Regions from separate parts of the Secundilactobacillus muriivasis genome, predicted to be linked through region 4. Evidence: riboswitches for the same ligand, from Rfam matches in the RefSeq annotation. Region 4 holds a riboswitch; each other region holds the start of a gene.
What was found. Region 4 has a riboswitch for thiamine pyrophosphate ahead of ACYVR3_RS00465 (ECF transporter S component). Riboswitches for the same ligand answer to the same signal wherever they lie in the genome.

Region 1 (7,631 bases), on a different contig from region 4:
TCGCCGACCAATTCAACACCACGACTCAAGCAATCGTGACCGCTAACCACCTCTCTGGCACTAGCGCAACGATCCATCCAAATGAACGCCTCATCGTTAAGAAAGCCGCTAAATCAACGGCTTCGACTCAGATCAAGGATCTCCCTGAAACGAGTACGACAACTAAAACCAGCACTGACACTAACAGCACCGCAACGTCAGGCTGGCAAACCATGGTCGCAACGGCTTACGATCCTCAAATCGCCGCTGGTGGCCAAGGCACTTCAATCCCAACCGGGACTGGCGTTGCCGCTGCTTTAGATCGTTTCCCTAAGGGGACTGAACTTGAAATCAAGTTCCAAGACGGTCACACTGAGCAACGAGTGGTTAACGATACTGGGACTTTTGCTTACAGCAACCCCAACCAACTCGATATCTCAATGACAAACGCCGAAGCCATGCAATTTGGTCGTCAATCGATCCAAGTTCGGGTTATTGGTTAATTCAATAGTCATTAAAAAACGACTTTTAGAAGGCTCACCCCTTCTGAAAGTCGTTTTTTCGTGCCATTACCGGCGCCGCTAGCCAAGTGTCAAACCCAATCACTACTGGATAGGTATGGTACAATGAGACCAATTATAGCGTTACGAGGAGGATCCACACTTATGGGAAAATACATTGTCCATTCAACATTACGCCCCATCGGCACTCAGGTCATGAACCGAACCGGTGGTCACACATTTCTAGCAGATGAACCCGTTGTCGCCAAAGGGACTGACGCTGCGCCAAACCCAGTTCAATATTTGCTGGCCGCCGTTGGGAGTTGTATGAGCGTTACTGCTCGTGACATCGAAAATGACGATCAACACCTGACTGTCAAAAAGTTCCAAGTTGACGTCTCGGGCGAAACCACAACGTATCAGGATGGTAGCTCACGCGTTACCCATATCACCATCAAGATTACGGCTGAAACCAACCTCACCCCATCTGATCACCAGTTCTTCTTGAATGAAGTGGTGAGAAAATGTACGGTGCATGAATCGTTGGTGGGGTCGATTCCGATGGATATTGAGTTTGTGTAGAGCGTGAGGAGAAGCGGTTAAAGCGCGAAATGTAAGGTAGAACCCGCAGAAAGGCCCGGTTTTTGGGCCTTTTTGCGGGTTTTACCTTACATGCAGCGCTTTGCTTCGTGGAACGCGTTTCGGCGTGGTAGCCAAAACGCACCGGCATTCAAGCCACCACTCGTTTAAAGCAACCCCACCCAGCACAGTCACAAATCGCGCCGAAAATTGTTGCCGGAGAGCGCTGTTGGCGGGTGTGCTGGGTTGATTCAAGGCGTTATCATGATTACTACTATATTTCGTTTTAGCGTTCAAAGCTGGTTATTGCAATGTTGTGAGTCTCGACATCGACAAGGATCGAACTAACTTCTTAACTTGCACATCTCAGGATGTTTATCTATCAGCTCGCTACTGTTATATAGCCTAAACGCGCAAAAAAATGCAGACCCCGGCCATATAAGAGAAGGACCCCCAAGATGCCAAACCCAGGCATCTTGGGGGTCCTTCTCTTATATTCTGGGGTCTAACCGCATTTTTTTACGCTCTGCTCCTACAACGCCCCCGCCAACGTCTCCAACACCCCATCATGATTATTATCAACCGTCGTAACATGACCAGCCGCCTGCTGGATGTTTGCTGCAGCGTTTTTCATGGCGTAGCTGTGTGGGGTCAGTGTCAACATGCTTAAGTCATTGCCATTGTCGCCAAAGGTCATGACCTCATCGTCTGCGATTTGATAAGCTTCCTGCAGCGCCCGGATACCGGAGCGCTTGTTAGCCTTGCTGGAACCGATCAACTCCGTGTTAAAGCCTGAGGTTTCCGTTGATAATGCTTCAGGTAATGCGCGGCTTAACGCTGACGATGCTGCTTGGAAATCAACGTGGTCCGCAAAGTTGATCGCGATTTTCGTAAATTGATCGGTCACTGAATGGCCCACCAACTTGGCGAGACTCGGTACCGACACAACGGGCCGGTAGTAGTATTTGACCACCTTTAACGCTTCTGGTGAAATATCAGTGCCCACGTAGGTACCGTTTAACCCGGCGACCACTTCTTGATTAATGTCGTTGCCGCCAAACCGCTGGTGCAACAGGTTTAACACGCTGTGAACTTGGTCATCCGAAATTGGGGTGATCTGCTTCAGCTCGCTACCACTGTGCACGATGGCACCGTTTTGGGAGATAAAGTCCATCTCATCCGCCACTTCAGCAAACTTATACCGCAACCGCTGGTACTGAGAGCCACTGGCTGCGACGAACCGGATGTGCTTTTCCTGCATCACCCGGAAAAGCCGCAGAAAGCGGTCCTTATCGTACGTCCGGTCATCCCGCAAAAACGTCCCGTCCATATCCACTGCAACTAGTTTAATCATGTCAGTCCCTCACTTCTTTAGTCTGCTATCTATCTTACCGGAAATTTAGCGGAATCTCAAAGCCGAAATAAAGACGATTCCCGCTTTCGTGTTCAGTTTAACTGACACTTGCCGGGAATCGTCTCAATTTAATCTTCTATATTATAGTTAGGCTTCTGGCCAAACTGTTTCGGCAATTTCTTTTACCAAGGTTAACTTAGCCCATTGTTGGTCTTCCGTTAACTGGTTACCTTCTTCAGTTGACGCAAAACCACATTGCGTTGATAGTGCCAAGTTTTCAAGTGGCACAACCTTAGCGGCGTCTTGGATGCGCGCAATCACAGCGTCCTTATCCTCTAATTCTGGGAATTTTGAAGTGATCAAGCCCAGTACCAACCGCTTCTTTGGCGCGTTGTTCCAAATCCGTGCTAGTGGCGCAAAGCTCCCAGCCCGTTCGTTGTCGTATTCCAAGAAGAGGCCGTCGTAGTTCAATTGACCCAAATAGTCAGCCACATCATCGTAGCTACCAGAGAACAGGTAGGTTGACTTAAAGTTCCCACGACAGATGTGGGTTGCGACAGTCAAGTCTTCAGGCAAGCCCTTCAAGAAGGCGTTGATCACCCGAACGCCATCTTCAGCTAACTTCACGTATTTAGCATGTTCATCCGCTTGGTCCTTGGTTTCGTTTAACTTGCTGATCAAGAAGGCCCAAGTCGTGTCATCGATTTGAAGGTAACGACAGCCGAGGTCGTAGAAGTGCAAGGCCGTATCGTGGTAAGCTTGCGCAACGTCTGCCAAGTAAGCATCCCAAGTTTCGTAAAATTCGTTCCAACGGTCACTCCGATTGTCACGGAATAACATCGTTGGTGATGGAATGGTTTGCTTGACGCGCACGTCAGCTGGCGTGATTGCTTGCAGGTACTTGAAGCTGTCGTAGAATGGGTGATCCGGGTTAGCGGCAACTTTACCAGTAATTTCAACGTTATCGGTCCGCGTTGTGTCGCCCTTGAACTTGTAGCTCTTGTGGTAATCGTATTTATCGACCCCGGTCAAGTTCCACAAGAAGTCTAAGTGCCACCAACTGCGGTTAAATTCACCGTCAGTCACGTCCTTAAAACCTAACGCAACTTGCTTTTCAACGATCCGCTTCGTTTCCTTACGTTGAATCTCAGTGAGTTCAGCGGCAGTGATTTTGCCAGCTGCTAAATCCTTGTGGGCCTGTTTTAAATCTGCTGGCCGTAATAAGCTGCCAACGACATCGTAACGGTTTGGGTATTGGGTTAAAGTAGTTTCAGTCATATTGAATTGCCTCCTGGAAGTTAACGTCAAAGATTGCTAAGAATAAAAAAAGCCGCCCCCTGTCTCTACGACAAGGGGCGACAATGCGCGGTACCACCCTTACTGTGTGCGATCACTCGCACCTCATCGAGACGCAAGCGCGTCCCGAACACGTAACGGTTGCCACCGAATGACCAGCCCCACGGACCAATCATCAACTACTCAGAGTTCATCTTTGTCAGCGTAACGACGACTCCTTCCCACCAACCGGAGTTCTCTGCAGACGCGCAACTGACGCTCTTCTCTTCAAAGTTTTTAATTTGACGAATTAAAATTTAATGACAAATATAGTCTGATTATGAGCAGTTGTCAAATTTAATTTTCAGTTTCGCTAAAAATACTCACCTGACACCGCTACCCTAACTCACGACTAGCAACGCTTTGCTCGGTTTCAAAGATTCATCAGATACCAAACGTTACATGCCCCGTGTTCTGATTGTGGTAACGGTTTGTCGAGCTGTTCAAAGCCCACTTTCAGGTACAACTGATTAGCTGCCAACATCGTATCAAAGGTCTCCAGATAGAGCTTTTGATAATGCTGTTTTGCAAAGGCAAAACACGGTGGCAATAACTGGGTTGCCGTACCGTGGTGCCGGTATTCAGGATCAACGTAAAGTTTCTGTAACTCCGCGATGCCTTCTTCTGGTGCAATTGGGCCAACACCGCAGCCGCCGACTACCCGACCGTCATCTGCTAGGGCCACGAAGTATTTGGCATCCGGGGTCTTGGCGTACCACTCGCTTAAGTGGTCAACAAATGGGTCGTAGTAGGCTGTGTGCGGGAGGTTGAGGTGAAGCTGTTCCAGACAAGTCCGGAGAATGTGCGCCATTTGGGCGTCGTCTTGTGGGGTGATTTCTCGAATTTCCATTATTTCCATCTGCTTTCGTGGTTGCTTTTGAGTTATTGTACTGGTGTGTTGGGGGTTGTGCAAGGGGCTGGGGAAAATTAGAAAGTAGTGGTTGAACGAGATTGGGGTTAGCGGTTTTAGATTGATTGTGGCGTATTTTCCGGTACGTTCTGGTAGTGCGTTAGGTATGAGCGCGTCTTGGTCACGACCTTGTGATACTGGCGACGTGCTTTCTGGCAGCGTTGGTTTCGGCTCTGTTTGGGCTTGGATTTCTCAGATTTTGCTTATTTTGTGAAGTTTGTCAGCAGTTGTGTTTTTCGGCCACCACGCCGAAATGCGTGAAAAAAATCAAAGTGTTATGTATAAGGGCGCCCAAGCAATACCAGCCAAGGACCGGCTGATATTGCTTGGGCGCCCTTATACGCCACACTTTAACCGATTTTTTCACGCTCTACCACTTTTGCTCATCCAACGCCATCTGCCAAAACGCCAACTCATACGCACTACTCCGCACAAAGGACGTCTGCATCTTCGCGCGCGTGTCGTCATCCGCTTGTTCGGCTGCTTGGTTTGTCAGCGCGATCATTTGGTTGACGCTATCCGTATAGGTATCGCTATCGTACGTTTCGATCCACCGTTGGTACAGCTCTTTTGGTGAGCCTTGCGCGACTAGTTGCTGGCCAATTTGGTTATAGAGCCAATAGCATGGCAACAAACCCGCAATCGCTTGGGCTGTCGTGCCCCGGTAAAGTTCCGCGTACATGTGGTTGACGTAGTTGTACGCCGTTGGCGCGATTGGTGTGTGTGCTAATTCGTCATCAGTAATGTTGAGTTGCTCAAAGAAACCCTCACGTACAGCAATTTCGCCGTCTTTTAAGCCCTGTGCACCGGCCATCAAGAAGGCCTTGGCCTTGTCATCCGTTAATTGATCGGCAATCTGTTCGTGCAACTTACCAAACTCGCTCAAATAGTACCGGTCTTGAATCAAATAGTACCGAAATACCTCACTGGGTAAGCTCCCCGCACTCAACTGGTGAATGAACGGATGGTCAAAACTCTTCTGCCACAATGGGGCTGCCGCCGTATGGATCTGATCTGTAAAGGTTGTCAAAATAGGTCCTCCTCAAGCGCAAAAAAGCCGACCGGAGTCATCCCCAGTCGGCAGTTAGTTAGCAAGTCACATTAACTTTCCTACGCGAGGGTTAGCTCACAGGTTCAAAGGGTTCGGCTCGACACCGTCTCAGCAAATTGCGCCCCTAGTTAATTTAAATTAAGTTCTGTTGTCATTATAGCACAAGTTTCGCAAGCGTCGTCTAACGTAGCAAATACCCACCATCAACCGGCAACATCACGCCAGTCACGTAATCCGAGGCTGCACTCGCTAAGAAGACCATCGGCCCCATCAATTGGTCTGGTGTGCCCCAATCACCCGATGGAATGTGCCCTTGAATTTCAGGACCACGGACAGGATCATTTTGTAGCGCCGTGGTCATATCCGTTTTGATATATCCCGGCGCAATTCCGTTCACTTGAATATGGTCTGGCGCTAAGGCATCCGCATAGGCCCGCGTTAGTCCTAACACAGCGTGCTTACTAGCGGCATATGGAAAAATTCGCTTACCTGCCCGGTACGACTGCATCGACCCGATGTTAATAATCTTACCGTGTTGTTGCTTGACCATCACCTTGGCGGCCGCGTGAGACAAGTAGTACAACCCGTTCAAGTTTACGTCGATCACTTTTTGCCAGTCTTCATCGTTGAAGTCGAGCACGTCGTTTCGAATCTGGATGCCCGCGTTGTTCACTAAAATATCCAAGTGGCCAAACTGAGCCAAAACAGCGGCCACGATGCGGTCGGCAGCGGCCGGATCCGTAATGTCTTGCTGTAAGAACCCAATCTGCTGACCATTTTGCTCAACCTTTTGTCGGGTGTCATCCCAACCATTCTGGGACGCACTCACCACGAAAATATCTGCCCCATAAAGCGAGAGTGCCTCGGAATAAAACTGACCCAATCCGCGGGCGCCACCCGTGATCAACGCCACCTTACCGTTCAGCGAAAAACTATTTCGATCAAACGTCGTCATTTGAAGTCCTCCTCATCGATTGTTTTCACCTCAAATTTTAACCCTTTCGCGAATTCAGAACCAGCAGCGTACCCAAACAATTTTAGAAGTTGCAAAATAATTCAGCTAGAACCTCGCTTTTTAGCAATCAATCGAGTATCATAAGATTAACCTTTTCAAAAAATTACATTAAATTCCCTTTAATTTTTGGAGGTTTCTTGAAACAAATTTGAAAACGATTGGTGCATTCCTGAATTTCGCGCCACCATTCCCTTATGAAACTTGCTTTCATATTTTTTCAAGGTACTCATTTTTGATTCTCAATTTATTTAACTTGCTTCGCATCACGCATTGAAATGATCATTATTTCAATATTCCAATCAACGTCCTTTAATTTTCAGTTCGTTACCATCCTCAGGTGCTTCTTCCCGGAAAAACCAATGGTAACGCGCTTTCAAGCCGATTTAATTTGTTGGAATTAGCCTGAAACAATCATAAGTTTCAGCTATACCATTCCCGGGCTAACGAGTTGACAGAATCGGTTTAATACCTTATATTTTCGGACATAGGAGCGTGATGACATGCAAAATAGTAACCTAGACCAAAGATCAATCAACGCCTTAAGATTCTTGAGTGTCGATATGATTGAGAAGGCTAACTCTGGCCACCCTGGTCTCCCATTAGGCGCAGCGCCAATGGCTTATACTTTATGGACTAAACATTTAAACATTAACCCAACTGACCAAAAATGGGTCAACCGCGACCGCTTTATTCTCTCTGCCGGCCACGGTTCCGCTTTGCTTTACAGTCTGTTACACCTGTCAGGTTTCCAGCTGACCATTGACGATTTGAAGCAATTCCGTCAATTAGGCAGTAAAACCCCTGGTCACCCTGAATACGGGGTGGTTGACGGCGTTGAAGCAACGACTGGTCCCCTTGGCCAAGGCTTTGGGATGGCTGTCGGGATGGCAATGGCTGAAAACCATTTA
Region 2 (7,631 bases), on a different contig from region 4:
AATCATTTCAATCCTTACCAAAGTAACACCCCTTTAGCCCAACTAAAACTTGCCCCCAGCCCACCAAAAACAACACCCACAACCCCAAATTTTCCCCACCCGCTATGCTATAATAAAGGTAATCAAACCGGTCAAAAAGGGGGACGAGCTGATGCACATCAAACAGGTCGTTAAATGGGGATTACCGCTATTAATGTTAGGCGTTTTAGGAGGCTGTGGGCAGAACAAACAGTCGCAGTCACAATCAGAGTCAACGGCGTCCTCTAAACAGGTCAAGCAGTCAGATCAATCGTCAAGTGACTCGTCAACGTCGGCGTCAACAAACAGTGAGTCGGATGCAGCAACTAGTGCTAGCGATGCAACTAGCGCAACGCAATCAACCGCGTCAACGGCTGTAACGAGTTCGAGTCAGTCAGCAGATAGCGCCCAAAAGAACACTACCAAATCGTCGAGTGCCAGCACAACCGGCACCGTCAGCCAAGCCAGCGTCCTCAACCAAGTTTACCAACAGTTGAGTGGTCAGTACGCTCGGCAGGATCTGTTGATGCAGGTCAGTCAGGGCCAGCCCGGTATTTATACCGTGCAGGTTCAAGAAAATCACCAGTCGGCGAACATGAAGTCGGCGGGCGCGGACCCAAGCACGACGCCAACGGTGGCTTGGTTCCAAACGAATCAGCAGGGACAGCTACTTCGTTCAGATAATGGGGGCGCAAGTTACTACGTAGTTGGTAAAGTGACGCAATAAAAAAACAAATTAAAAACGGACTTAGCAGTTTTGCGCAGGCAAAGCAGTTAGGTCCGTTTTCATTAAAGAGGTTTGCAGTCGCAGATAACGACGTCCTACCAAGTGCCGTGACGATGACGAATTGAGCCACGAAGCTGAAAGAGGGCGACGATAAAAGCGAAAAATGCAATGGTGGCGATGATCGTCCAGAGCCAGCCAGTGGTCTGAACGAAGACGTAGTAACCGATTCCGATGGAACTGATCGCAGTGAGTGCTAATGACAACGGTAGTGAATCAAGACCGTAAAAGGCATGACCTACGCTGATGGCAATGGCGCCTGTGAAAACAGTCTCGGCGCTTTCAAGACTACCTGGATGGTAGAAGACCCCGCCGAGTTCAAGCAGCAATCCAATGACGATCAGCGCAATGCCGAAGAGGGTCGTAAACTTGAGTGAGTTGCGTTCCATGATAATCACCTTCTTTAATCAATATTATAAAACTTTCTTGAAAAAAGCGGTATGAAAAATTACAAAATGATTAGGAAAGGTGTAACCCAAAGAGGGCAATTTGCAGAAGAATTAAACTGCCAATTAAAATGGCCCAGTCACGCCAACTCACACTAACCGTTCTGTAGAAACTTCGCGGCGCCCCTTCGACAAATCCGTGTGATGTCATGGCTTCCGCTAGGTTTTCGGACCAGTTCAACGAGGCCAAAATGGCTTTGAAGTAGAGCTGTGGTGACCAGAAATGTAACGTTTGGCCTCGCATATTACCAGCTGCCCGAATGATGTTCACTTCGCTAACGATTTTCGGTAATAGATTAAAAGCACCTAAGAATCCGTAGGCAAATTTACTGGGCAGGTGGGCGTTTTGTTCCAACGACATAATTAGGTCGGCGATCGGCGTCGTTAACGTCGCGGCAGAACCCACGAAGACGTAGGCGTAGATCCGGGTGAACAGGACTAGCGCAAAGTGGGTGCCGGCGTCGGATTGAAGCAGAATTGCCACAGCTAACGCAACGGCTGGAATCAACGGCGTCACCAGTAAGAGGCCGACTCGTTTCCAAGGGGTCCGGTGAATCAGAATCGTTAATAGACCAATCGCTGCCAGCACCACGTTAACAATCCAAGTGTTGGTAAATGAAATTTCCAGTGCAATCAGCACGGCTAACAGAAACTTTAAACTCGGGTTCATTGTGCGAGCCTCCCAACGTACTGAAGTTGCTGATCCGCCAGCGCCACGTGGTAGTCGATTAGGGTGTCGATGCCGAATAGTTGGTGACTGACAATGATGTAGGTTTGGTGGCAGTCGCGAACGACCTGTTTCATGAGTTGAAGAATCTGTTGAAGTGACGTAAAGTCCAGACCGGTAAAGGGTTCGTCAAATAACAGGACGGGCGTGGCCATCATCAGCATTTCTAAAATTTGAAGTTTCTTTTTTTGACCGCCACTTAGTGAGTAGACGACCTGTTCTTGGAGGCCATCGAGGTGTAACTCGGTTAAAAAGCCGTCAAGCTTGTCCCGGAAGTAGTCGGCTTGCTGGCTATTCTTCAAGGAGAGGTCGAGTTCTTCTGCCACGGTCACGTTTAAAAACTGTTGACTGGCATCTTGGAAGACTAAGCCAAGTTGCCGATAAAGTGGCTTGGGGCGGAGTTTGCTAACTTCTTTATCCGCCAGTTTGATGGAACCATCGTAGCGTCGTAATTTAGCAATCGCAGTCAATAACGTTGATTTACCAGAACCGTTTGGCCCTGTCAGTAGGGTGACACGGTTTTGGTAGAAATTAAAATCGGGTTGATCTAGCAAAACCCGTTCACCAGCTTGCAGGTGCAAATGGTCAAGGGTAATCAGAGCCTGTTCATCTTCTGGCTTAGGCAGTGCCAGTGACGTTTCGGTGACGGTTTCGCGGGTAAACTGGTTCAACCGGTCACTGGCCTCGGTAGAACTGAGATGGGTGAGTTCGGTGCCACCAGCGTTTAGCAGGTACATTTGGTCTACCAATGGTGCATAGTCTTCCAAATCATGATCGGCAATGATGATCGTCTTGTGTTCTTCGCGTTGCAGTTGAGATAACTTCGCCAATAACACCTGCCGCGCATCCGGATCAACACTGGCGAAAGGTTCGTCCAAGAGAATCGTATCGGTGGCCATGACCACGATAACTGCCAACGCCACCTTTTGCTTTTCACCACCAGATAAACTGTTTAGTTGCCGGTGTCGTAGATCGTCAATACCAACGTAGGCCAGGGCGTGGTCAACCCGAGCGGACATCTCACTAGGAGCCACTTGTTGATTTTCCAAGGTGAAAATCAGTTCGTTTTCCACGGTATCCATGGCGAATTGCTCATTGGGATTTTGAAACATCATGGCGACCATTGCTGCGCGGTGCTCAGCGTCGATTTGGTCAACCGGTTGACCGTCCAGCGTAATCTCGCCAGCTACTTGATGCCCCGCAAACTGGGGGTACAAACCGCTGATGAGTTTCAACAGGGTGGATTTGCCAGAACCGGATGGGCCGGTGAGCAGTGAAAACTGCCCCGTTGGAAATTCCGCTGAAAGCTGATCCAGAGTCAACTGAGCGTCAACGCTGGCGTCATCGTTACTCGGATATGCGAATGAAAGTTGATTGACAGAAACGGTTGCCATGGTGTGAGACCTCAATTCTAACGAGAAGTTTGTGGAAGCAAGTGGGTGCGGTCGAGCAGGTTAACGATGGCTCTAGAAATCAAGCCGCCGAAAATAAACATGGAAATTAACCGAATGACGAAGAGGGCCACTAATAGACCAAGGTGGTAGGCGGCGTAACCGTTACGTGCCATGTCCCAAGCGAAGGTCACGATGGTGGTGGTCAACACACTCAGGTTCAGGCTGAACCAGTCGTAACGCTTGTAGCCAGTGAAGGCGAAGCCGAGTTCGGAAGCGACCCCTTGAACGACCCCGGAAATCATGGTTGCAGCGCCCCATTGGCCGCCAAAAAACATTTCAACCACGGAACCCAAGAATTCACCTAAGGTTGCCGAACCGACTTTTTTGAACAAGTAACCAGCCAGTGGACCGGCCATGCACCAAACGCCCATCAAGATGTCGTTGGCAGCGGGTCCTAAGCCAATTGGCGTCATAGCTACGGTCAAGATGTTGTAGACCGGTCCAATGACCCAGTAAATGACCCCGAAGAAAATAGCGATCAATGCAAGTAAGATAATGTCGCGCAAATGCCATGCGTTAGAATATTTCATGAATAATTCCTTCTTTCAATAATATGGCCTAAACGGTGACGTTGAGTGATCAAGTCAACGTCGGACGCAAAACGAGCCAGAGATAAACGTTAGTTCATCTCTGGCTCGTCCTTTTGGCTTGATTAAATTAATCGCGATTAAAAAAGTATTATGCTCCCTTCGCTGGTACTAACCAGATCAGGTTCAATGGGTGTATCTCAGCCAAAAGGCACCCCAGATAACGTTTAGTTCACTCTAAAGTCTACACGCCAGCCGGGTATTTTGCAATGATTATCTCTGATTGGTCTGTGCCAAACCGGGATTAGTCGAGCATGGACTTGCGCGTGATTGACAGTGGGCTGGACGATCAATTGATGGTTATTCGTGAAACTAAAAACACACGCTAGGCTAAACGCCACGGCGTGTGTTTATTTTGATGAATTCAGTGAGTTTAGCGGTTCGTCACTAAGCTTCGTTGACCTGTCCCAACCGCTTTAAGTTTGGAATCGTCAGCATGGTGACGAAGCTGATTAGGTAGAGCACGGCGAGGAAGCCCATGACGACCATCAGTGAGTAGTGGTCCATCAGGAAACCGATGGCAACGGATGAGAATCCGCCGATGGCCCGACCAACGTTGACGATCACGTTGTTGGCAGTTGAGCGAATCTCAGTCGGGTACAAGCGGCTGATGACCGCACCGTAACCGCCGAACATCCCGTTGGAGAAGAAGCCTAGAATGGCACCGGCAATCAACAAGGTGACTTGGTTAAAGGCGAGGGTGATGCCAAATACTGCAATGGCTGAAGCAATCAGGAAGATACCAAACGCCCGCCGTGGACCGAAGTAGTCCAAGATGCTGCCGAAAGTCATCATCCCGATACTCATCCCAACGATGGTGGCAATCATCCAAACGGAAGAGCCAGAAACGCTCAAGCCAAGCTTTTGTTGCATGATGGAAGGCAACCAGTTCATCAATCCGAAGTAACCGGCGATTTGAACGACCACCATGACCATTAAGGCAACGGTTTGGTAAGCTAAGGCTGGTGTTTTGAAGAGGGCACTGATGCGAACCGTTTTCTTGGGGTCAACTTCAGCTTTGCGAGCGGCGATGAATTCGTCGCTTTCGTGCAGGTGGCGACGGATGAAGTAGGTCAATCCAACGGGCACAAGGCCGAAGACGAAGAGGGCACGCCAGCCGAGCATTGGTAAGATAATTGCGGCACAGATGGCAGCGAGGATCGCCCCAACTTGACCGCCAATCGCTGCAATCGACGTCATTTTACCGATTTTGTTACGATTAAAGTTTTCAGCGATCAGCGTAATCCCAACGCCGTATTCCCCACCAGCCCCAACGCCGGCGATGAAGCGGAAGATGTAAACCAAAGTGATGTTGCTAGCAAAATACATGGCAGCAGTGGCGAAAGCAAAAATGAAAACGGTGTGGGAGAAGGTCCGCACCCGGCCGAAACGGTCGGCAATCAGGCCAAACAAAATACCACCCGCTAACATCCCTAAGTTAGTGATCGATGAAATCAATCCGGCTGCGGCACCGTTGATGTGTAAATCAGCGATGATCGATGATAGGGCAAACGAGAGAAATAAAACGTCCATGTTCTCTAGTGCAAAGCCCGCCGAGGTTGACGCAATCGTCCACTTCTGGTTGGTTGTTAACGCGTGGTCGCGTACAGTTGATGTTTCCATTATTCAGTTCCTCCAAAATGCTTGCTCACAGGCAAGCGTTATTTTTTACGGTTCGTGCCGTAGTTGTTGGGAGTATTTTGCCATAGATTTGAAGTCGATGCAAGCAGAAGTTTTGAGGTTTGATGTTGTGTGAGTGGTTTGTTACTTCTTTACGTTTGTGTTCAGTGACAGTGTTGGGTGTGATTTGGGTGTTGGCTGTTTATCGTCGCTTCGCTCGCCAAAGCCGCATGAAACCGGCGCTCTCAGGTTACAAAATTCGGCGCCACTTTGGCTGTTATTTCCAGGGTTCCTGAAGTTGTAGAAACTTGTCAACCACGCGCTTTCTGGCCACCACGCCGAATGGTGCTGCGCGAGGCAAAAGGCTATGTGTAACGGCCTCTAAGCCAAACTACCAAAACCCGGTAGTTTACCTTAGAGGCCGTTACACGCCGCCTTCCGACCGCCTCGCTCCGCACACTTACGCTGGACACAAGCGTAAGCCCATCCTTAAAACATACTTGACGCAAATCGCTCCCTGCGTTAAGCTTAAGTCAAATAGATAACTTTAACTTAGCCCAGAGAGACTAATAAGTTTACGACCAACCGCCACTTCTTGTGGGGACGAGTGAACCGTTTAGCCGTGAGCTGAACGGTTTTTTACGCAGGTGGTAAACGAAAATGACTGAGCGGGTTGATTGCAAAGAAAGGTGACGAGAATCGTGCGGCCAATTATTATTGCGTTAGATTTTGAAGATAAAGAGCAAGTGTTCACGTTTTTAGATCAATTTGACCACCAAGAGAACTTATTTGTAAAAGTTGGGATGGAGCTCTTCTACTTTGAAGGCCCTAAGATTCTAGCTGAATTGCGGAAACGGGGCATCCACGTCTTTTTGGATTTGAAACTCTACGATATTCCAAACACGGTTGAACAAGCGATGTATCAGTTAGGGCAACAAGAAGTGTCAATGGTGACCGTTCACGCCGCTGGTGGTGCTGAAATGATTCGCCGGGCTAAGCAGGGCTTGTTACGCGGAAGTGAAAAGGCCGGCGTGAAACCAGCTAAGCTGTTGGCAATCACGCAATTGACTTCGACTTCCGAAGAACAGATGCAAGACGAACAGTTAGTCACGGTCAGCTTAGCGGAATCCGTTAAGCACTACGCTCAATTAGCCCAGGAGAGTGGCGCAGATGGCGTCATCTCCTCTGCCTTGGAAGATCCCCGAATTCACCAAGCAACGTCGCAAGATTTCCTATGCATCAATCCTGGGATTCGGTTAGCCAGCGACAGTGTTGACGATCAAAAGCGGGTCGTGACGCCATCCGAAGCTGCTAGATTAGGCAGTAACGGGTTAGTAGTCGGTCGTTCGATCACCAAAGCCAGTGATCCAGTAGCAGCATACCAAACTATCGCAAAAGAATGGGGACTATCAAATGACTGAAATTGCACGTCAAATCGCAGCTGATTTATTAGACATCAACGCCGTTACCTTATCACCAAGCAAGCCGTTCCTGTGGGCTAGCGGTATCAAAGCACCAATCTATACTGATAACCGCCGGACGATTGCCTTTCCAAAGGTTCGCCAACACATTGCGGATGGCTTAGCCGACTATATCAAGACGACTTTTCCAACGGCGACGGTGATTGCCGGGGTTGCCACAGCTGGGATTCCTCACGCTGCTTTGGTCGCTGATCGTTTGGGCTTGCCAATGAGCTATGTGCGCTCAAAGCCTAAGGATCACGGGACTGGGAAGCAAATTGAAGGTCAAGTGACGGCTGACGACCAAGTCGTGTTGATCGATGACTTGATTTCAACTGGTGGTAGCGTTCTGGGTGCCGCTAAGGCCGTTCAAGCAGCTGGTGCCACGGTGCTCGGCGTCTTGGGGATTTTCTCTTACGAATTGCCAGATAGCACGACGAATTTTAACGACGCTAAATTATCATTGCATACGTTGACGAACTACAGCACGTTGGTTGAATTAGCTAATGAAAAGCATGATATTACGGATGCTGAG
Region 3 (7,631 bases), on a different contig from region 4:
TCATCGTCCATGACGATTGGAAAATCATCGTCAGCCGCACTGTCTTCAATCGCAAAGCTGATGACGTCGGTTGCCCGATCCACACCCCGGTATTCCTTATTGATTTCTTGGATTCGATCGTTGTTCACGAAGGTGACAGACATTTCGGTGTTTTCCTTCAACTTAATGTACTCACCCGCATAGTCCAACACTTTTTGAACCAACTTAACGTGTTCTTCGGGAACCCCGTTCTTCGTTTCATCGTAAATCTCTAAATCCATGTTTTCCGCACTCGTTTCTTTTAATTTGTTAATTAGTGTTTTTCAGTGCCTTCGTAGGCGTTAATGATGGCCGCAACCACTGGGTGCCGAACCACATCGTCAGCCGTAAACTGAACAAACTCAATGTGATTAACATCTTTCAAAATGCCCATCGCTTGAACCAAACCGCTACGACTATTGCTTGGCAAGTCGATTTGAGTCACGTCACCGTTAACGATCATCTTAGAACCAAAGCCTAACCGTGTCAGGAACATCTTCATCTGAGCGTTAGTGGTGTTTTGGGCCTCATCCAAGATGACGAAAGCGCCATCCAGCGTCCGTCCACGCATGTAAGCCAACGGTGCAATTTCAATCACACCACGTTCCATTAATCGGTTCGTGTGCTCAGCGCCTAAAATCGCGTATAAGGCATCGTAAATTGGCCGCAGGTAAGGATCAACCTTATCTTTCAAGTCCCCAGGTAAGAACCCGAGACTTTCACCGGCTTCAACGGCTGGCCGCGTCAAAATAATTTTTTCAACGTCGCCGCGCTTCAAGGAAGCAATCGCCATTACCACGGCCAGATAGGTTTTACCAGTCCCGGCAGGCCCAACCCCGAAGGTAACGTCATTATGCTTGATTGCATTGACGTACTGGCGTTGACCATAGTTCTTAACCCGAACAGCTCGACCCTTAGCGTCTTTGATCAAAATCTCAGTGTATAGATCCAAGAAATAGTCCAACGTCCCTCGATCGGCCATCTTCATCGCACTGACCACGTCAGTACTGTTCAACTGAATGCCTTGTTGAACCAGTTGCGTCATCTTTTTGAGAATCGCCATCGCTTTTTGAACTTGGAACGGTTCGCCAGCAACTTTAATCGAATTGCCAAACGGACGAATCGTCACGCTTAAGCCTTCTTCCAAGATGGCAATAAACTGATCTTGAGCCCCTAAAATCTGAACTTCTTGTTCTGGGTTCTCTAAAATAAATTCTTTTTCGGTTTGTGTCGTGTCAGCCAAATATAATTGACTCCTTTACTTTAGAATAGTCTCTAGTATATTATACGACAAGCTTTCGGAAAAAGCTTGCTCTTGTTACGGCGACACTGAAACTGACTTGATAGTTGTAAGTGACAATCAATTTGAGACAGCATCGATAATGATTCAGCAGCCATTTAATTGCCTATGCAGTTACTTTGACGGTTCAAACGCTAACGACAGGTCATTATGATAGAATCGCGATTAATCACTAACTTGCATATTACAATAATACTTTTCAACCTAAATTAAAATTCGATTGATCGTCAAAAACTACATTTCATCATCGACGTCTAAAAATCACGCGGCTTAATACTATTGTTTCAATAATGAATGCGGTATCATATTGCTAATAAGGAGGCGATCACGTGAAAGTTTTAGGCATTCTCGCGAGTCATCAACGCGATGGGTTAACAGCCGAGTTGCTAAAAACCGTTTTAGCAGCGGTTCCTGCACCGAACACCACCGAAACCATTTTTCTCGATGACTATCCGTTTCACCCTGACCAACCACACCAACCTGATCCGGTGCTGGATGAATTAACCGACAAGTTACTTGCCAGTGACGTTTGGGTTCTGGCCGCACCAACTTATTGGGGTGGCTTAGCTGGCAGTATGAAAAATTGCCTGGATTGTCTTCGAGGACGACTGGTTCGGTTTGACACTCGTGGTGATCCGCATCCTGACCGGTTTGAACATAAACACTACCTCAGTATTACCAGTTGTTACGCCAACACCCCAACGAACTTATTGACCGGCGTGACCGATCCAACTTTTCGAACGCTCGACAAAATCATGACGACGGCCGGGTTAATCAAGATTTATGAAATCGTCTTAACCAATACGCAGCACATGACAACCGTTCCACCCGCCAAGCTTCAGGAATGCGCCGCTACCTGCAATTATTTCTCATGGTTGCCATCATGGCCTTAATCACGATGGGGCTTCAACTGTTATTTCACGTCATTACCACAACCAATTTTTGGCTGATTTACGGTAGCTTTGTGATCATTTTCTATGGTTTATTAGCGATAATATTGCACTTTTTTACTGTCGTTAAGCACCGCCGTCATTGATTCTTGTATACAGCAGTTATTAATTCAGTGCCATTCGTACTCAACTGTTCAATTCGGCAATTTCGACACAAACAAAATGACCTTAAACGTTATCGATTAGTTCAACGCCAATCAATGATTTTTAAGGTCATTTGTTGTGTACAATAACTAATTAACCAGCATTACGAGTGAACATGTCGTAACGCATGCGCCCGGTCGAGTAATCCGAAGATGCTCCGAACCATAATGGTACCGAAGAAGATCACCGACACCAATCGAACGGTAAATAACGCCGCAATCATGCCAAGTGAATAGTGCACGTACCCTAACCGAAATAGTTCATAGCCAAACGCAACAATCGTCGTGGTCACTGAAGACGTTAATAAACTGACCCAGTCCCAACGCCGATACCGGTAAACCGTAAATCCTAATTCACTCCCGACGCCTTGAACGATGCCTGATAGTAATGCTGAAATACCAAAAGTACCTCCAAAAATTACCTCAGCAGCCGCACCAAGCACTTCCCCAACAATGGCCGAACCCGGAATTCGGGTCAGGTAAATGGCCAGTGGTCCCGCCATAATCCAGAGACCAAAAAGAATTTCGTTGGCAAACGGACCGACCGCCACGAATAGAATATTGTACAGATAATCCGTACCGACAAAAATGGCCCCAAAGATGATGGCAATCATCGCAATCAGAATAATATCTTGAAGATGGAATTGTTTTTTCACTTGGAAAACACCCTTTCGTATGTTAATTAGTCGCCAATTTGACACCAATCTAAAACAAAGTTAGCAATGATTTTGGTATATGCAATTAACTGATTTAACGACACTGATTCGTTATCGCTATGCGCCATCAACATCTCCCCAGGCCCGTAAGTAACTGCCGGAATATCATACGCCTCGAACCAGCCACCATCCGTCACCGATGTTGACATTTCAGTTTCAGGTTGTTGACCCAATTCGGCCTCATGTGCCTGACGCAATTGTTGAATTGCCGATGACGTTTCGTCAATGGTTAACGGCGGAAAGACTTCACCCTTGTCCACCAACATCGAGTCCCCACCCCAGCTAAAAATGGGTGGACAGTCTTTGAGCCACGGATCAGCTTGAGTCGCCGCAGTTACCTGAGCTTCAATTTCTTTTGTCACTTGCGCCGCCGTTTCATTTGGGTAGTAGTGGACGGTAATCCACAACCGACATTCATTGGCCACAAAGGCTGGGTGAATGCCACCTTCGATGTACGCTGGATTGATTGTATCCGTACCAGCTGGGAAACCAGGATACTGTTTCGTGACCGCCCAATAGTGTTCCAGCTTTTGAAGCGCCGTGATCACAACGGGCATTTTCTCAACCATGCTGGCTGCTTTCAACCCACCACCAGCTCGAAGCATGTTGACCCGATTGCCATCATGGTAGGTGTGTGGACTGCGCAACGTGATCCAACCAGTGATCACACCACCCTGACCCTGAAACTTCAGGTTACTGGTATCGCCCACAATCGCAAAATCGGCTCGTTCGCCCTGTTCCAGTAACGTCTTGGTTCCGGCTTCGCCGGCCTCTTCACCCACGACTGATTGAAATTTTAAATCACCAGCCAGTGGAACTTCAAACTGTTTAAGTAACTTAAACAAATATAAATAGCACGCCATGGCACCCTTCATATCACTTGAGCCACGCCCCACTAAGCGATCACCTTGTTGCACCAGCTCAAACGGATCCGTTTGCCAACGATCCGCATCCGTCACCGTTGCCACATCCACGTGGCCGTTGAGTAATAAACTATGCCCTTGCTGGCCATCGTTCCCCGGCAACGTTGCTGACACCAGTTGATCCGTCGTCTGAAATGCCTGTTGCTTGACCTGAAATCCTAATTCAGTTAACTGCTGAGCCAATTGCGTCTGTAACGGTGCGGTATTTCTCGCTGGTGGGGAAACCGTTTTAAACGCCACTAACGTTTTTAACTGTGCGACCAACTCCGCTTGTTGGGCATCAATTGCCGCCATAAGCGTATCTTTTACCGTTTGCGTTGCTACCATCCAACCCGCTTCCTTTCGTTTGACCAATAAAAAAAGCTCCTGAAGGGTCTTCAAGAGTTAGTCAACGTGCGTGTGATCAGCTTTCCTCCGCGAGTCCTAACTCTATCAGGTTCAAAGGGTCTGGCATTGCCATCTCAGCTCAGTTCGAGCACCCCTAGCTTTTTTTAATTGTGATGTTTATTTTTGGGTAACGTCAATCACCCGTTGCCGTAACTGCTGTGTTGCACTGAATGGGTCATCCGCCTTCATAATGGCGGAAACCACTGCGACACCATCGACCGCCGCCGGTTTGACCGCGTCAACGTTCGTTGCATTCAACCCACCAATCGCGTATACCGGAATCGGCACCGCCTTTTTAATGGCCGTCAACGTCTCAACGCTGGTTTGAACGGTTTCAACGTGGGTCGTGGTTGGAAAAATTGCGCCAACCCCTAAGTAATCTGCCCCTTCGCTTACCGCCGTTTGAGCCTGCGCCAACGTCTTGGTCGTTGCCCCGATAATGGCATCCGGCCCCAACAACTGCCGAGCAACTGCGACAGGCAGATCTTTTTGACCTAAATGCACCCCGGCTGCCTGCACCGCTAATGCAATATCAAGTCGATCATCGATCAATAGCGGCACCTTGAACTGATCGGTAATGGTCTTCACCTGCTGTGCTAATTCATAATAGTCACGACTTGACAGGGTCTTTTCGCGTAACTGAACAAGATCAACACCACCCTGACATGCTACTTTGATGCGCGCTAAAAATGCCGCGTTGGTCAAGTCCAACCGATCCGTCACTAAGTACAATGGCCGTTTAATCGCCATCTTATTCGCCTCCTCAAACTGGTCTAAGCCAATTTCTAACTTAAATCACGGTTAGTGTACCTGATTCAAATCTGGTTGTACAGTACCATTACTCGTTGAAATTGTCGTTTTCCTTGAATCATCGGCAATTTCAGGGTAATTTTTTTATTTTTCGGTTAGTTTTTCCTGATGTTTGCGCATTCAATCGGTAACCAGCCTAAATTACTTAACGAACCAATTATTTTGTACCGAATTGTTCGGACTGCTTGACAATCACCAAGAAATTGCTTATAAATAACGTATTGAGTCCAACGCGACTCACAATTCTCAAAAAATGGAATAGTTCGTCTGGGGTGCCGGTAACGGCTGAGATGATACCCATCGAACCTGATGTAGTTTGTACTACCGAAGGAAGACTGACTTAAATTTGATGGCGGCACTTAACCCCGCCCGAAGTCCTTCCTCCGTCAACTTGGAAGGGCTTTTTTAGTTGACGGAGGGTGTGACTGACGCACCCCATCAAGTTGACCGCACCCCTTTCTCGGTAGCTAAACTACTAAGAAAGGGGCTTTTTTTATGGTTATGGTCAATGGCGAACCAGCGCAACAAGCAGCTGGTCAAACCGTCTTCGCATTCTTAACTGGTCGACAAGCACCAGTTGACAACATCGTGGTGGAATTAAACGGTGAGATTTTACACCGACCACAATTTGAAACCACTCAGATCCAACCGGACGACAAACTAGAATTGATCTCGTTTGTCGGCGGCGGTCGTTAGGAGGCCCCATTACATGACACAACCACAACTTCAGGGACTCGACATTAACGACGTTTATACCGGCATGAAGGCCCGCAACGTGGCCGACTCAACCGAAAAGCTTAGCGCGGCACACGTGACTATCGCTGGCGCTGGCGGTCTGGGGTCTAACATTGCCATTGCGCTTGCTCGAATCGGCGTCGGCCACCTCACGTTAATTGATTTTGATGCCGTCGAACTCAGCAACCTCAATCGCCAACAGTACAAGTTAAGTCAAGTTGGCATGGATAAAGTGACGGCACTCAAGCAAAACCTGCAGGAATTTAACCCTTTCGTGACCATCGATACCGCCATCGTTGAGATTACGCACGACAACGTGGCCGATTTATTTGCCGATTGCGACATCATCTGCGAGGCATTTGACAACCCCGCCGCTAAAGCGATGTTGCTGGATGCGGCCAGTGAGTTCTTCCCACATAAGCCAATCGTGATGGCAACTGGGATGGCTGGTGTTCATAGTTCGAACAGCATCACTACCAAACAGGTTCGTCCAAACGTCTACATTGCTGGCGATAACACGTCAACCGGTGCCGAAGGCTTAATGGCGCCACGCGTCATGATTGCCGCCGGTCACGAAGCTAACATGATTACCCGATTGATTTTAGGTCACTCAACTATCTAGGAGGTCATTCACATGACAACTGAAACTGATGTACTTACCATTGCGGGTCACACCTTTACCTCACGCTTTATTTTAGGATCTGGTAAATATTCGTACGAACTCATTGATTCAGCAATCAAAAACGCCAACGCGCAAATTATTACCATGGCACTTCGCCGGACCAACACGGCCGAAGAAAACATCCTCAACTACATTCCAGAAGGCATTACGATCTTGCCCAACACGTCAGGTTCGACTAACGCTGAAGAAGCCATCCGAACTGCCCGATTAGCCCGCGAACTCAGTGGCAGCAACTTTATCAAATTGGAAGTGGTACCGGATAAAAAATACCTGATGCCCGATAACGATGAAACCGTTAAAGCAACTGAGGTTCTGGCTAAAGAAGGCTTTATCGTAATGCCTTACGTTCTGCCAGATTTAAACGTTGCCAAGCGCTTAGTTGATGCCGGGGCTGCCACGGTCATGCCATTAGCCGCGCCAATCGGGACGAACAAAGGTCTCGCAACCAAGGATCTCATTCAGATTTTAATCGATGAAATCGACGTGCCAATCATCATTGATGCCGGAATCGGTCGTCCAAGCCAAGCTGCCGAAGCCATGGAAATGGGCGCCGATGCCATCATGGCCAACACGTCAATGGCGACTGCCGGTAACATTCCACTGATGGCTGAAGCCTTTAAGCTTGCCGTTGACGCCGGCCGAAAAGCCTTTTTAGCTGAACCTGGCCGCGTGATCGAACACGGTGCCGTTGCGTCCTCACCTCTGACCGGCCTTAGTAAGAAGTCGTAATCACGATGACGCCTTTAACGGTTAATTGGCAGACGTTTCTCAATCAAATGGATCAAATCAACGCCCTATCTGACGCGACACCGGGGCAAAACCGGCTGGTCTACACCCCCAACTGGGTCGCAGCGCAACAAGCGTTGATTCAATTTGGCCAATCAATTGGGATGCAGGTACGCGTTGACGACTACGGAACCGTCTACTTAGACTTACCGGGTCAAACGAACGCCCCAGCAGTTGCGAC
Region 4 (7,631 bases):
TAATCGTGACAATAATTGGTAATGTTTCTGGCACCGCCGCAACTGCCAACGAGACCCCAATCATCAACGCGTCCGTCAGTGGCTCACCCTGGAAAAAGACCCCCAAGATAAAGATGGCAATGCCACCCACGATTGCCACCCCAGTTAACCGACTGGACAGTTGATTGAGTCGCTTTTGTAACGGTGTCATCCGGCTCTTCGTTCGGTTCAACATACCGGCAATGGCGCCAAGTTCGGTCGCCATCCCAATCGCGGTCACTACCATTAAGCCAGTTCCTTGGGCAACCCCGGTTCCAGAAAAGACTTCATTTCGCCGATCGCCCAACTCGGGTGCCTGCTTCGGTAACGCGTCCGCAGTTTTCTTCACGGGTTCACTTTCACCGGTTAGAATCGCTTCATCTAGTTGAAGCGCAACTGCTTCGACTAATCGGCCATCCGCTGGAATTTGATTACCACCTCGGAGTTGAACAAGGTCACCAACGACGAGTTCGGTCGCGCTAATCACTTGCGCCTGACCATCACGAATCACCGTAACTTCATGAACGTTCAGTTTTTTGAGCGCAGAGAGTGATTTTTCGGCACTGTGTTCTTGAAACATTCCAATTACAATGTTCAATGCTAAAATGGCACCAATCACAATTGGTTTCGTCCAACCACCGTTCACCGCAATCGCGAGATACGTTGATAACACCACTGCAAACAAAAGAACCAACGAGGCGACGTCTGACACATGCCTCCAGATTTTTTGAAGTAGCGAAGGCGGCTTTTCTTCCTGAAGTTCATTTCGGCCAAGTTGTTGCCGCTGCATCACCATTTCTTTGGTCAGGCCGCGGGATAGATCCGTCTTTAACTGTTCGGCAAGTTGTTGCCGGCTTTGGGTTGCAGTCGTCATTGTCATCTCGAGCAGTCCTTTCCTAATTCACTATTAAAAATCATCAGATAGTGAAATGAGATTGTATTTCTACTACTAGTGTATCGTATTTTACATTAAATATTATGATTACCATTAGAATTTTTCATGATTTTTTTGTGACCAAAATCAAAAAACCTTACCTAACGCAATTGTCAGGTAAGGCTTTTAAGCAACTAAGCCTCTTGGGCTTGTGCTGCTTGCGCTAAAATATTCAAGTAATTAAATGGTCGGTCAAAGTTTGGTTGGAACAGCATGTCCACCATTGCTAGGTCATCGATCGTGTTATGGTTTTGGATGCAAACCGACAATAAGTTAGCTGACTGTGAAATATCGTACTTACTCATCAGTGCGCCCCCTAAGATTCGGCGGGTTGCTGGATCATAAACCAATGACATTTGAACGGGTAACGTGGTTGGCATAAACTCTGGCCGATAATTATCTTCCATAATGACCTGCTTAGCTTCAATGCCTTGAGCGTGGGCGGCTTCATAGGTTAAGCCAGTTGAACAAATTGAAACGCCGTAAAGTGCCAAACCAGATGAGGATTGCGTACCCATGTAACGGGTCGTCGGTTTTACTAAGTTCTTGCCAACCAAGATGCCTTGTCGAACGGCATTAGTTGCCAATGGAATATACGCATTTTTACCCGTTGGGTTGTAGTGAACTGCTGCACTATCACCCGCAGCAAAAATGTCTGGATCTGAACTTTGCATGTAATCGTTGGTGATAATTGCCCCGTTTTCGGCCATCGTGACCTTGCCCTTTAAGAGTTCCGTGTTTGGCCGGAAGCCAATGCAAAGCACTGCTAAGTCAACCGTAACCGTTTCTTTATCGGTCTTGATCGTCACTTCCTGACCGTTCGTTTCAAAGGATTGCACCTTTTGATTCAACGCTAATTTAACCCCGTGCGCTTCGTAATCGGCTTCAATTTTATCCGTAAAACTGGCATCGAAGTACTTGGGCATCACCCGTTCTTGCGCGTCGATTAAGGTCACTTCATGACCATCAAGCGAGTAGGCTTCGGCTAATTCTGCCCCAATGTAGCCGGCACCAATCACGGCAATTCGTTTAGCACTTGCGGCTTGTTTGAATAATGCTTGTGCGTGCGCCCAATTCTTGCACAGCAATACCCGGTCACTGTCGATTCCAGGAATTGGTGGTACCACTGGCCATGAGCCAGTCGTCATCACTAATTTATCATAATGTTGCACACTGGTCTCACCAGTTGCCAAGTCTTCAACCGTCACGGTGTGCGTGCCATTATCCACGTTCTTCACGTTATGTTGCATCTGAACGTTGGCCCCTAACTTAGCTAACTCTTCCGGACTCGAGTAGAACAGCCCCTGTGGATCCTTCACTTGACCACCAAGGTAAAGTGCGATGCCACAAGACAGGAACGAAATCACGTCATTTCGTTCGTAAACGGTCACGTCCGCATCCGGATGTTCCGCTAAAATTTGTTTCGTCGCAAAGGTACCAGCGTGAGTACAACCAATGACAACAACTTTCATGAAAAATTCCTCCTATGTGGGTGCAGGTTATAACGTTAACTTGTTCACAACTATATTTTACACAACCATCATCACTTGTCAACGTTTTCACAAGTGAAACTGTTTTACCCGAGTTTTTCCCGGTTGTAAATGCGTTTGAATCAATTGGTATAACTACTTCGAGACACAAGAATCTTGAAGTGTACCGAGTTTTCAGTGAGCAAGCAATCTTTGTAACTGGCTTGCGCTTTTCTGACAAACACTGATTTATTTTTTCTAATTCTTCACAAATTTTCACGCAACTACGCTATCATAGGAGTTAATTTAACGATAAAGGAAGTTTTGTTATGCAACCACATTCAGCCTGTACCTCGATTCTAGTTGGGAAAGCCGCTAGTATCGATGGTTCCGTCATGATCGCCCGAAATGACGATACCTTTTACCCCCTCACGCCACAACGATTTTACATGCATGAGGCGGTTCACGATCGACACGAAATTCTAAAATCGACTCAAAACGGTTTTGAAGCCCCATTACCTGAAAACGGTGTGGCTTACCAAGCAACCCCCAACGTTGAAGTCGCTGAAAAGGGCCTGTACGAAGAAAGTGGCATTAACGCTAATAACGTTGCTATGAGCGCCACAGAAAGTGTTTACGGTAACCCTAAAGCACTGGCCTTTGATCCATTAGTTCCGGATGGTCTTGCTGAAGACACGATGCCAACAATGGTCCTTCCCGTTATCACATCTGCGCGCCACGGCGTTAGCGTACTTGGTGACTTGATCAAGCAATACGGTTCCCCTGAAGGCAACGCCGTTTTATTTGCCGACCACGATGAAGCTTGGTACATGGAAATCGTTACCGGTCATCACTGGGTTGCCCAACGCATTCCGGACGATGCCTACGTTGTGACGGCCAATCAAGTTGCCATTCAAAACGTAGATTTCGATGATCCTGACCAATTTATGTGGTCAGCTGGCATTCAAGACTTCGTCAGTGAGCACCACTTGAATCCGGACCCAACAACTTGGAACTTCCGTCGAATTTTCGGAACGGATACCGAAAAGGACCGCCACTACAACACCCCACGTGTCTGGTACGGCCAACGGTATTTAACTCCCGATGTGCATCAGGAACCCGATTCATCCGACCTGCCCTTCATCTGCCATGCAAACCGTAAAATTAGCGTTGATGACGTATCAGCTATCTTGGGCTCCCACTACAATGAAACCGACTATGATCCACTGGGACGCGGCCCACAAGCGCTCAAAACAAAGTTCCGGCCAATTGCGATGAACCGGACCCAAAATTCCCACGTCCTTCAACTCCGGAATGACGTGCCAGCTGCTCAGTCGGCCATCATGTGGCTTTGTTTAGGCGTTCCAGCCTTTAGTCCGTTTGTTCCATTCTTTGCAAATGCAACGGACACCGCCCCAACCTACAGCGCAACGCCACTGCACGCCGATAACGTCAGTGCCTACTGGCTGTACCGGAAATTATCCGTCTTGGTTGAATCCCACTACGCTGAATTTATTCAACCAGATATCGATTTTCTGACCGCTTCAAAGCAGGCTTTCACCGCTCACGTTGCGGCGACGGATACTGCAGCTAAGCAATTAGATGGCGCGGAATTGACTGCTTATTTAACAGCCCAAAATCGCGCGATTGCTGACGCTACTCAGGAACGCACGACGCAATTGATCAACCAGTTATTCGAACAAGGCTTAACGTTGTCGAAGCTAACGTTTAATATGGATGTGAATTTATAATGAACGACTAAACACCAGCATTCGTGGAATCAGCGAATGCTGGTGTTTTTGAGTTATCGTCAAGTGACGTGATTATCCTTACTATTGAACCATCAACCTCACTATATCGGCCAAATAACCGGACGTTAATCGAATTAATCATAATTTTGTTTGACATTTAACCGGTTTCCTCGTACGCTAGACTTAATCAAGAATCGGGGTGCCGTTGTGCTGAGATTACACCCGCTGAACCTGATCTGGTTAATACCAGCGAAGGGAGTTCTCTTGAAACCGACCGTCTAACGATAAGCTTATTTTAGTTGATTAATCATGGATGAAACCGTTTCAATTGCTCAAACAGCCTCGATTTTTAATCGCGGGCTGTTTTTTTGTTCGCTGATAACTTTAAGGAGATGATTACGATTCAACATCAATTTCACTGGCATCTGCGAGATGTCATCACCGTTGCAATTATTTCAATTTTTGTCGGCCTCATGTTTGTGGTTTCCGATTGGATCTACACCTTAGTTTATGCCATCCTAACCCCGCTTGGCTTGGGCCAGTTTGTTGGGGAAATTCTCTTTGGCCTATGGTGCATGGGTGGGCCACTTGCCTACATGATCGTTCGACTGCCAGGCGCACCACTGTTAAGCGAAATGATTGGGGCTCTGGTCGAAAGCTTTGCGGGCGGCCAATTCGGCATTATCGCCCTTGTTGCAGGCTTTTTCCAAGGTGTGGGGAGCGAGCTGGGATTCGCAAGTTTCAAATACCGGCGTTTTGACGTTCGATCACTGACCGTTGCCGCCATTCTTTCGACGATCATTACCTTCGCTTCAGCACTCTTTATTCACGGCTACATTAAGTTCTCATTGCCAATGTTGGCCGCTCTATTTTTAACTCGCCTCGTTTCCAACCTTGTTTTCTCAGTTGGGTTGGTCACATTGATTCACCGCATTTTAAAGCGGGCTCACGTTCTCAAAGTCGATCAAGTTAGCGCACACGTTTAGGAGGTATTCCCAATGACAGCACCACTTTGTAATTTAGACGGTTCCATTGATATTACCGGCTGCAAACTTAGCATTTATCCGATGAGCGACCAATTTGTCGATATCATCACAACCGCAATTAATCAATTAAATCAGCAATCCCTACCCGTCTGGTCCAAGACTGACCTATTCAGTACGACATACCGCGGTAATCAACAAAACGTGATCAACGTGGTCAAAGCGGCGACTCAGCTTTCTTATCGCGAAAACGTCCACGAAGTATTTGAACTCACCTTTTCCAAAGGGTGTCCCGGCGACGTCGACGCTGACCGTTATTTGAACGCTGAGGTGGTTGACCTAGTTGATGCAAGCCAAGTTCAAAACTTTAACGTTCATTGCAAATACTCGTTTTACGCCTTTGGTGATAACGATTATATGAACGAAATCGGCGCCATCGTTGATCTTGCCAAAGAACAAGGCCTCAACCCCACCAGCATGCACTACGCCACTGAATTAACCGGAACGGTTGATCAACTGTTCAAGTACTTCAATGATGCCTTGGCCTATGCGCATGAGCACATTCGCCACTACGTTCTTGAAGCCACAATTTCGGTGAATAGCCCTTCGCTCAAGTAGTGCTTCACTAATGCGTGATTTATCAATAAACAACAAAAACGTAACAGGCTGATAACTTTCAACTCTGACGGCTTATTTTCGAGTGCTAGTTCATATGCCTGTTGCGTTTTTTGTTGTCGTTTATGTCCAGCGTAAGTGTTGGGTGCGATTTGGGTGCGATTTGGGTGCGATTTGGGTGCGATTTGGGTGCGATTTGGGTGCGATTTGGGTGTAGGCTGTTTGTCATCGCTTCGCTCACCAAAGCCGCATTGAAAAGCGCTCGTTGAGGCTACAAAATTCGGCGCCACTTAAACTGTTATTTCCAGGGTTCCTGAAGTTATAGAAACTTGTCAACCACGCGCTTTCTGGCCACCACGCCGAATGGTGCTGCGCGAGACTGAGAGCTGCATGTAAGGGCACTTCGATAAAACCGCCAGACCCGGGCGCTTTCACCGGAGTGCCCTTACATTACGCTCTCAACCCGTCTCGCTCCGCACATTTACGCTGGACACAAGCGACAACAAAAAACGTGATCTAAAAGTCAATCATCGACTTTCAGATCACGTTTTTAACTATTAGCTATCGATAAACTACAACTTCGCCGTCAACGTCACGTCCGGATACTTATCCTTAAACCAACGTTCCGCAAACTGGTTTTCAAACAAGAACAGTGGTTCCTCGTTCAAGTCCTTGACCAGTAAGTTTCGGCTTGATGACATCCGTTCGTCCAGTTGTTCTGGATCGATCCAGCGAGCAATCTTGTGGCCCATTGGTTCCATGACAACGTCCGAGTTGTATTCGTTCTTCATCCGGAACTGGAACACTTCAAATTGAAGTTGCCCAACGGCCCCAAGGATGTAATCCCCGGTCGTATAAGAGGTGTACAGTTGAATGGCCCCTTCTTGAACCAGTTGTTGGATTCCCTTGTGGAACGATTTTTGCTTCATCACGTTCTTCGCTGAGACCCGCACAAACAGTTCTGGCGTAAATTGTGGTAACTTTTCAAATTGAAGCTTGTGCTTACCAGTGTAGATCGTATCACCGATTTGGTAGTTACCGGTATCGTAGAGGCCGATAATATCCCCTGCCACGGCGGTATCCACGTTTTCACGGGTGTCCGCCATAAACTGGGTCACGTTGGATAGCCGCATGGTTTTACCCGTCCGACCCAACGTCACATCCATCCCGTGTTTGAACATCCCAGAACAGATTCGCACAAAGGCGATCCGGTCACGGTGCTTCGGATCCATGTTGGCTTGAATCTTGAAGACAAACCCTGAGAACTGGTCATCAGTTGGTTCAACGTCATCATCTTCTTGGGTATGGTGGGCTGCTGGTTGTGGCGCAAATTGGAGGTACGTTTCCAAGAACGTCTTGACCCCAAAGTTCGCCAAAGCGGACCCAAAGAAGACTGGCGTTTGATCCCCACTGGCGATCTTATCCATGTCAAACTGGTTTCCAGCGTCTTCGATCAACTCGATGTTGTCCCGCGCATCTTGGTACCACGAGTTGGTCTTCAATGGTTGATCATCGCTGATATCCCCATTTTCGTCTAATGGCAAATACGTGGTTTCATCAGAATCAGCCCGGAATAAGGCCACCCGTTTATGGTAACGGTCGTACAAGCCCTTCAATTCCTTACCCATCCCAATTGGCCAGTTCATTGGGTAACCTTCGATGCCCAAAACTTCTTCCAATTCGGCGATCAAGTCCAACGGATCGCGACCATCACGGTCTAACTTGTTCATGAAGGTAAAAATCGGAATGCCCCGCATCTTACAGATTTGGAACAGCTTTTTGGTTTGGGGTTCGATCCCCTTAGCAGAGTCGATGACCATGACGGCTGAATCAACGGCCATCAACGTCCGGTACGTATCTT

Region 1: another riboswitch for thiamine pyrophosphate. It lies ahead of tenA (thiaminase II); the one in region 4 lies ahead of ACYVR3_RS00465 (ECF transporter S component).
Region 2: another riboswitch for thiamine pyrophosphate. It lies ahead of ACYVR3_RS12300 (ECF transporter S component); the one in region 4 lies ahead of ACYVR3_RS00465 (ECF transporter S component).
Region 3: another riboswitch for thiamine pyrophosphate. It lies ahead of ACYVR3_RS11355 (acetylornithine deacetylase); the one in region 4 lies ahead of ACYVR3_RS00465 (ECF transporter S component).

Annotation. Positions count from the first base shown of each region.
Region 1 is NZ_BAABMI010000033.1:44,223-51,853, reverse strand. It holds gene ACYVR3_RS08865 (LysM peptidoglycan-binding domain-containing protein) at 1-482, shown strand, start outside; gene ACYVR3_RS08860 (OsmC family protein) at 645-1,061, shown strand; gene ACYVR3_RS08855 (HAD-IIB family hydrolase) at 1,591-2,412, opposite strand; gene ACYVR3_RS08850 (vitamin B12 independent methionine synthase) at 2,560-3,690, opposite strand; gene ACYVR3_RS08845 (GNAT family N-acetyltransferase) at 4,121-4,597, opposite strand; gene tenA (thiaminase II) at 5,028-5,687, opposite strand; TPP riboswitch at 5,748-5,844, opposite strand; gene ACYVR3_RS08835 (SDR family NAD(P)-dependent oxidoreductase) at 5,890-6,663, opposite strand; gene tkt (transketolase) at 7,224-7,631, shown strand, end outside.
Region 2 is NZ_BAABMI010000055.1:7,850-15,480, forward strand. It holds gene ACYVR3_RS12280 (hypothetical protein) at 152-745, shown strand; gene ACYVR3_RS12285 (hypothetical protein) at 841-1,191, opposite strand; gene ACYVR3_RS12290 (energy-coupling factor transporter transmembrane component T family protein) at 1,262-1,918, opposite strand; gene ACYVR3_RS12295 (ABC transporter ATP-binding protein) at 1,915-3,369, opposite strand; gene ACYVR3_RS12300 (ECF transporter S component) at 3,387-3,959, opposite strand; TPP riboswitch at 4,096-4,185, opposite strand; gene ACYVR3_RS12305 (MFS transporter) at 4,404-5,639, opposite strand; gene pyrF (orotidine-5'-phosphate decarboxylase) at 6,335-7,057, shown strand; gene pyrE (orotate phosphoribosyltransferase) at 7,050-7,631, shown strand, end outside.
Region 3 is NZ_BAABMI010000046.1:25,892-33,522, forward strand. It holds gene ybeY (rRNA maturation RNase YbeY) at 1-260, opposite strand, end outside; gene ACYVR3_RS11340 (PhoH family protein) at 293-1,261, opposite strand; partial or broken gene ACYVR3_RS11345 (flavodoxin family protein) at 1,648-2,354, shown strand; gene ACYVR3_RS11350 (ECF transporter S component) at 2,516-3,067, opposite strand; gene ACYVR3_RS11355 (acetylornithine deacetylase) at 3,094-4,404, opposite strand; TPP riboswitch at 4,443-4,543, opposite strand; gene thiE (thiamine phosphate synthase) at 4,555-5,187, opposite strand; TPP riboswitch at 5,506-5,597, shown strand; gene thiS (sulfur carrier protein ThiS) at 5,743-5,943, shown strand; gene thiF (sulfur carrier protein ThiS adenylyltransferase ThiF) at 5,957-6,604, shown strand; gene ACYVR3_RS11375 (thiazole synthase) at 6,617-7,393, shown strand; gene ACYVR3_RS11380 (M20 family metallo-hydrolase) at 7,399-7,631, shown strand, end outside.
Region 4 is NZ_BAABMI010000003.1:63,939-71,569, reverse strand. It holds gene ACYVR3_RS00480 (cation-translocating P-type ATPase) at 1-898, opposite strand, end outside; gene ACYVR3_RS00475 (FAD-dependent oxidoreductase) at 1,087-2,424, opposite strand; gene ACYVR3_RS00470 (C69 family dipeptidase) at 2,751-4,172, shown strand; TPP riboswitch at 4,358-4,447, shown strand; gene ACYVR3_RS00465 (ECF transporter S component) at 4,541-5,158, shown strand; gene ACYVR3_RS00460 (YkoF family thiamine/hydroxymethylpyrimidine-binding protein) at 5,171-5,773, shown strand; gene ACYVR3_RS00455 (peptide chain release factor 3) at 6,343-7,631, opposite strand, start outside.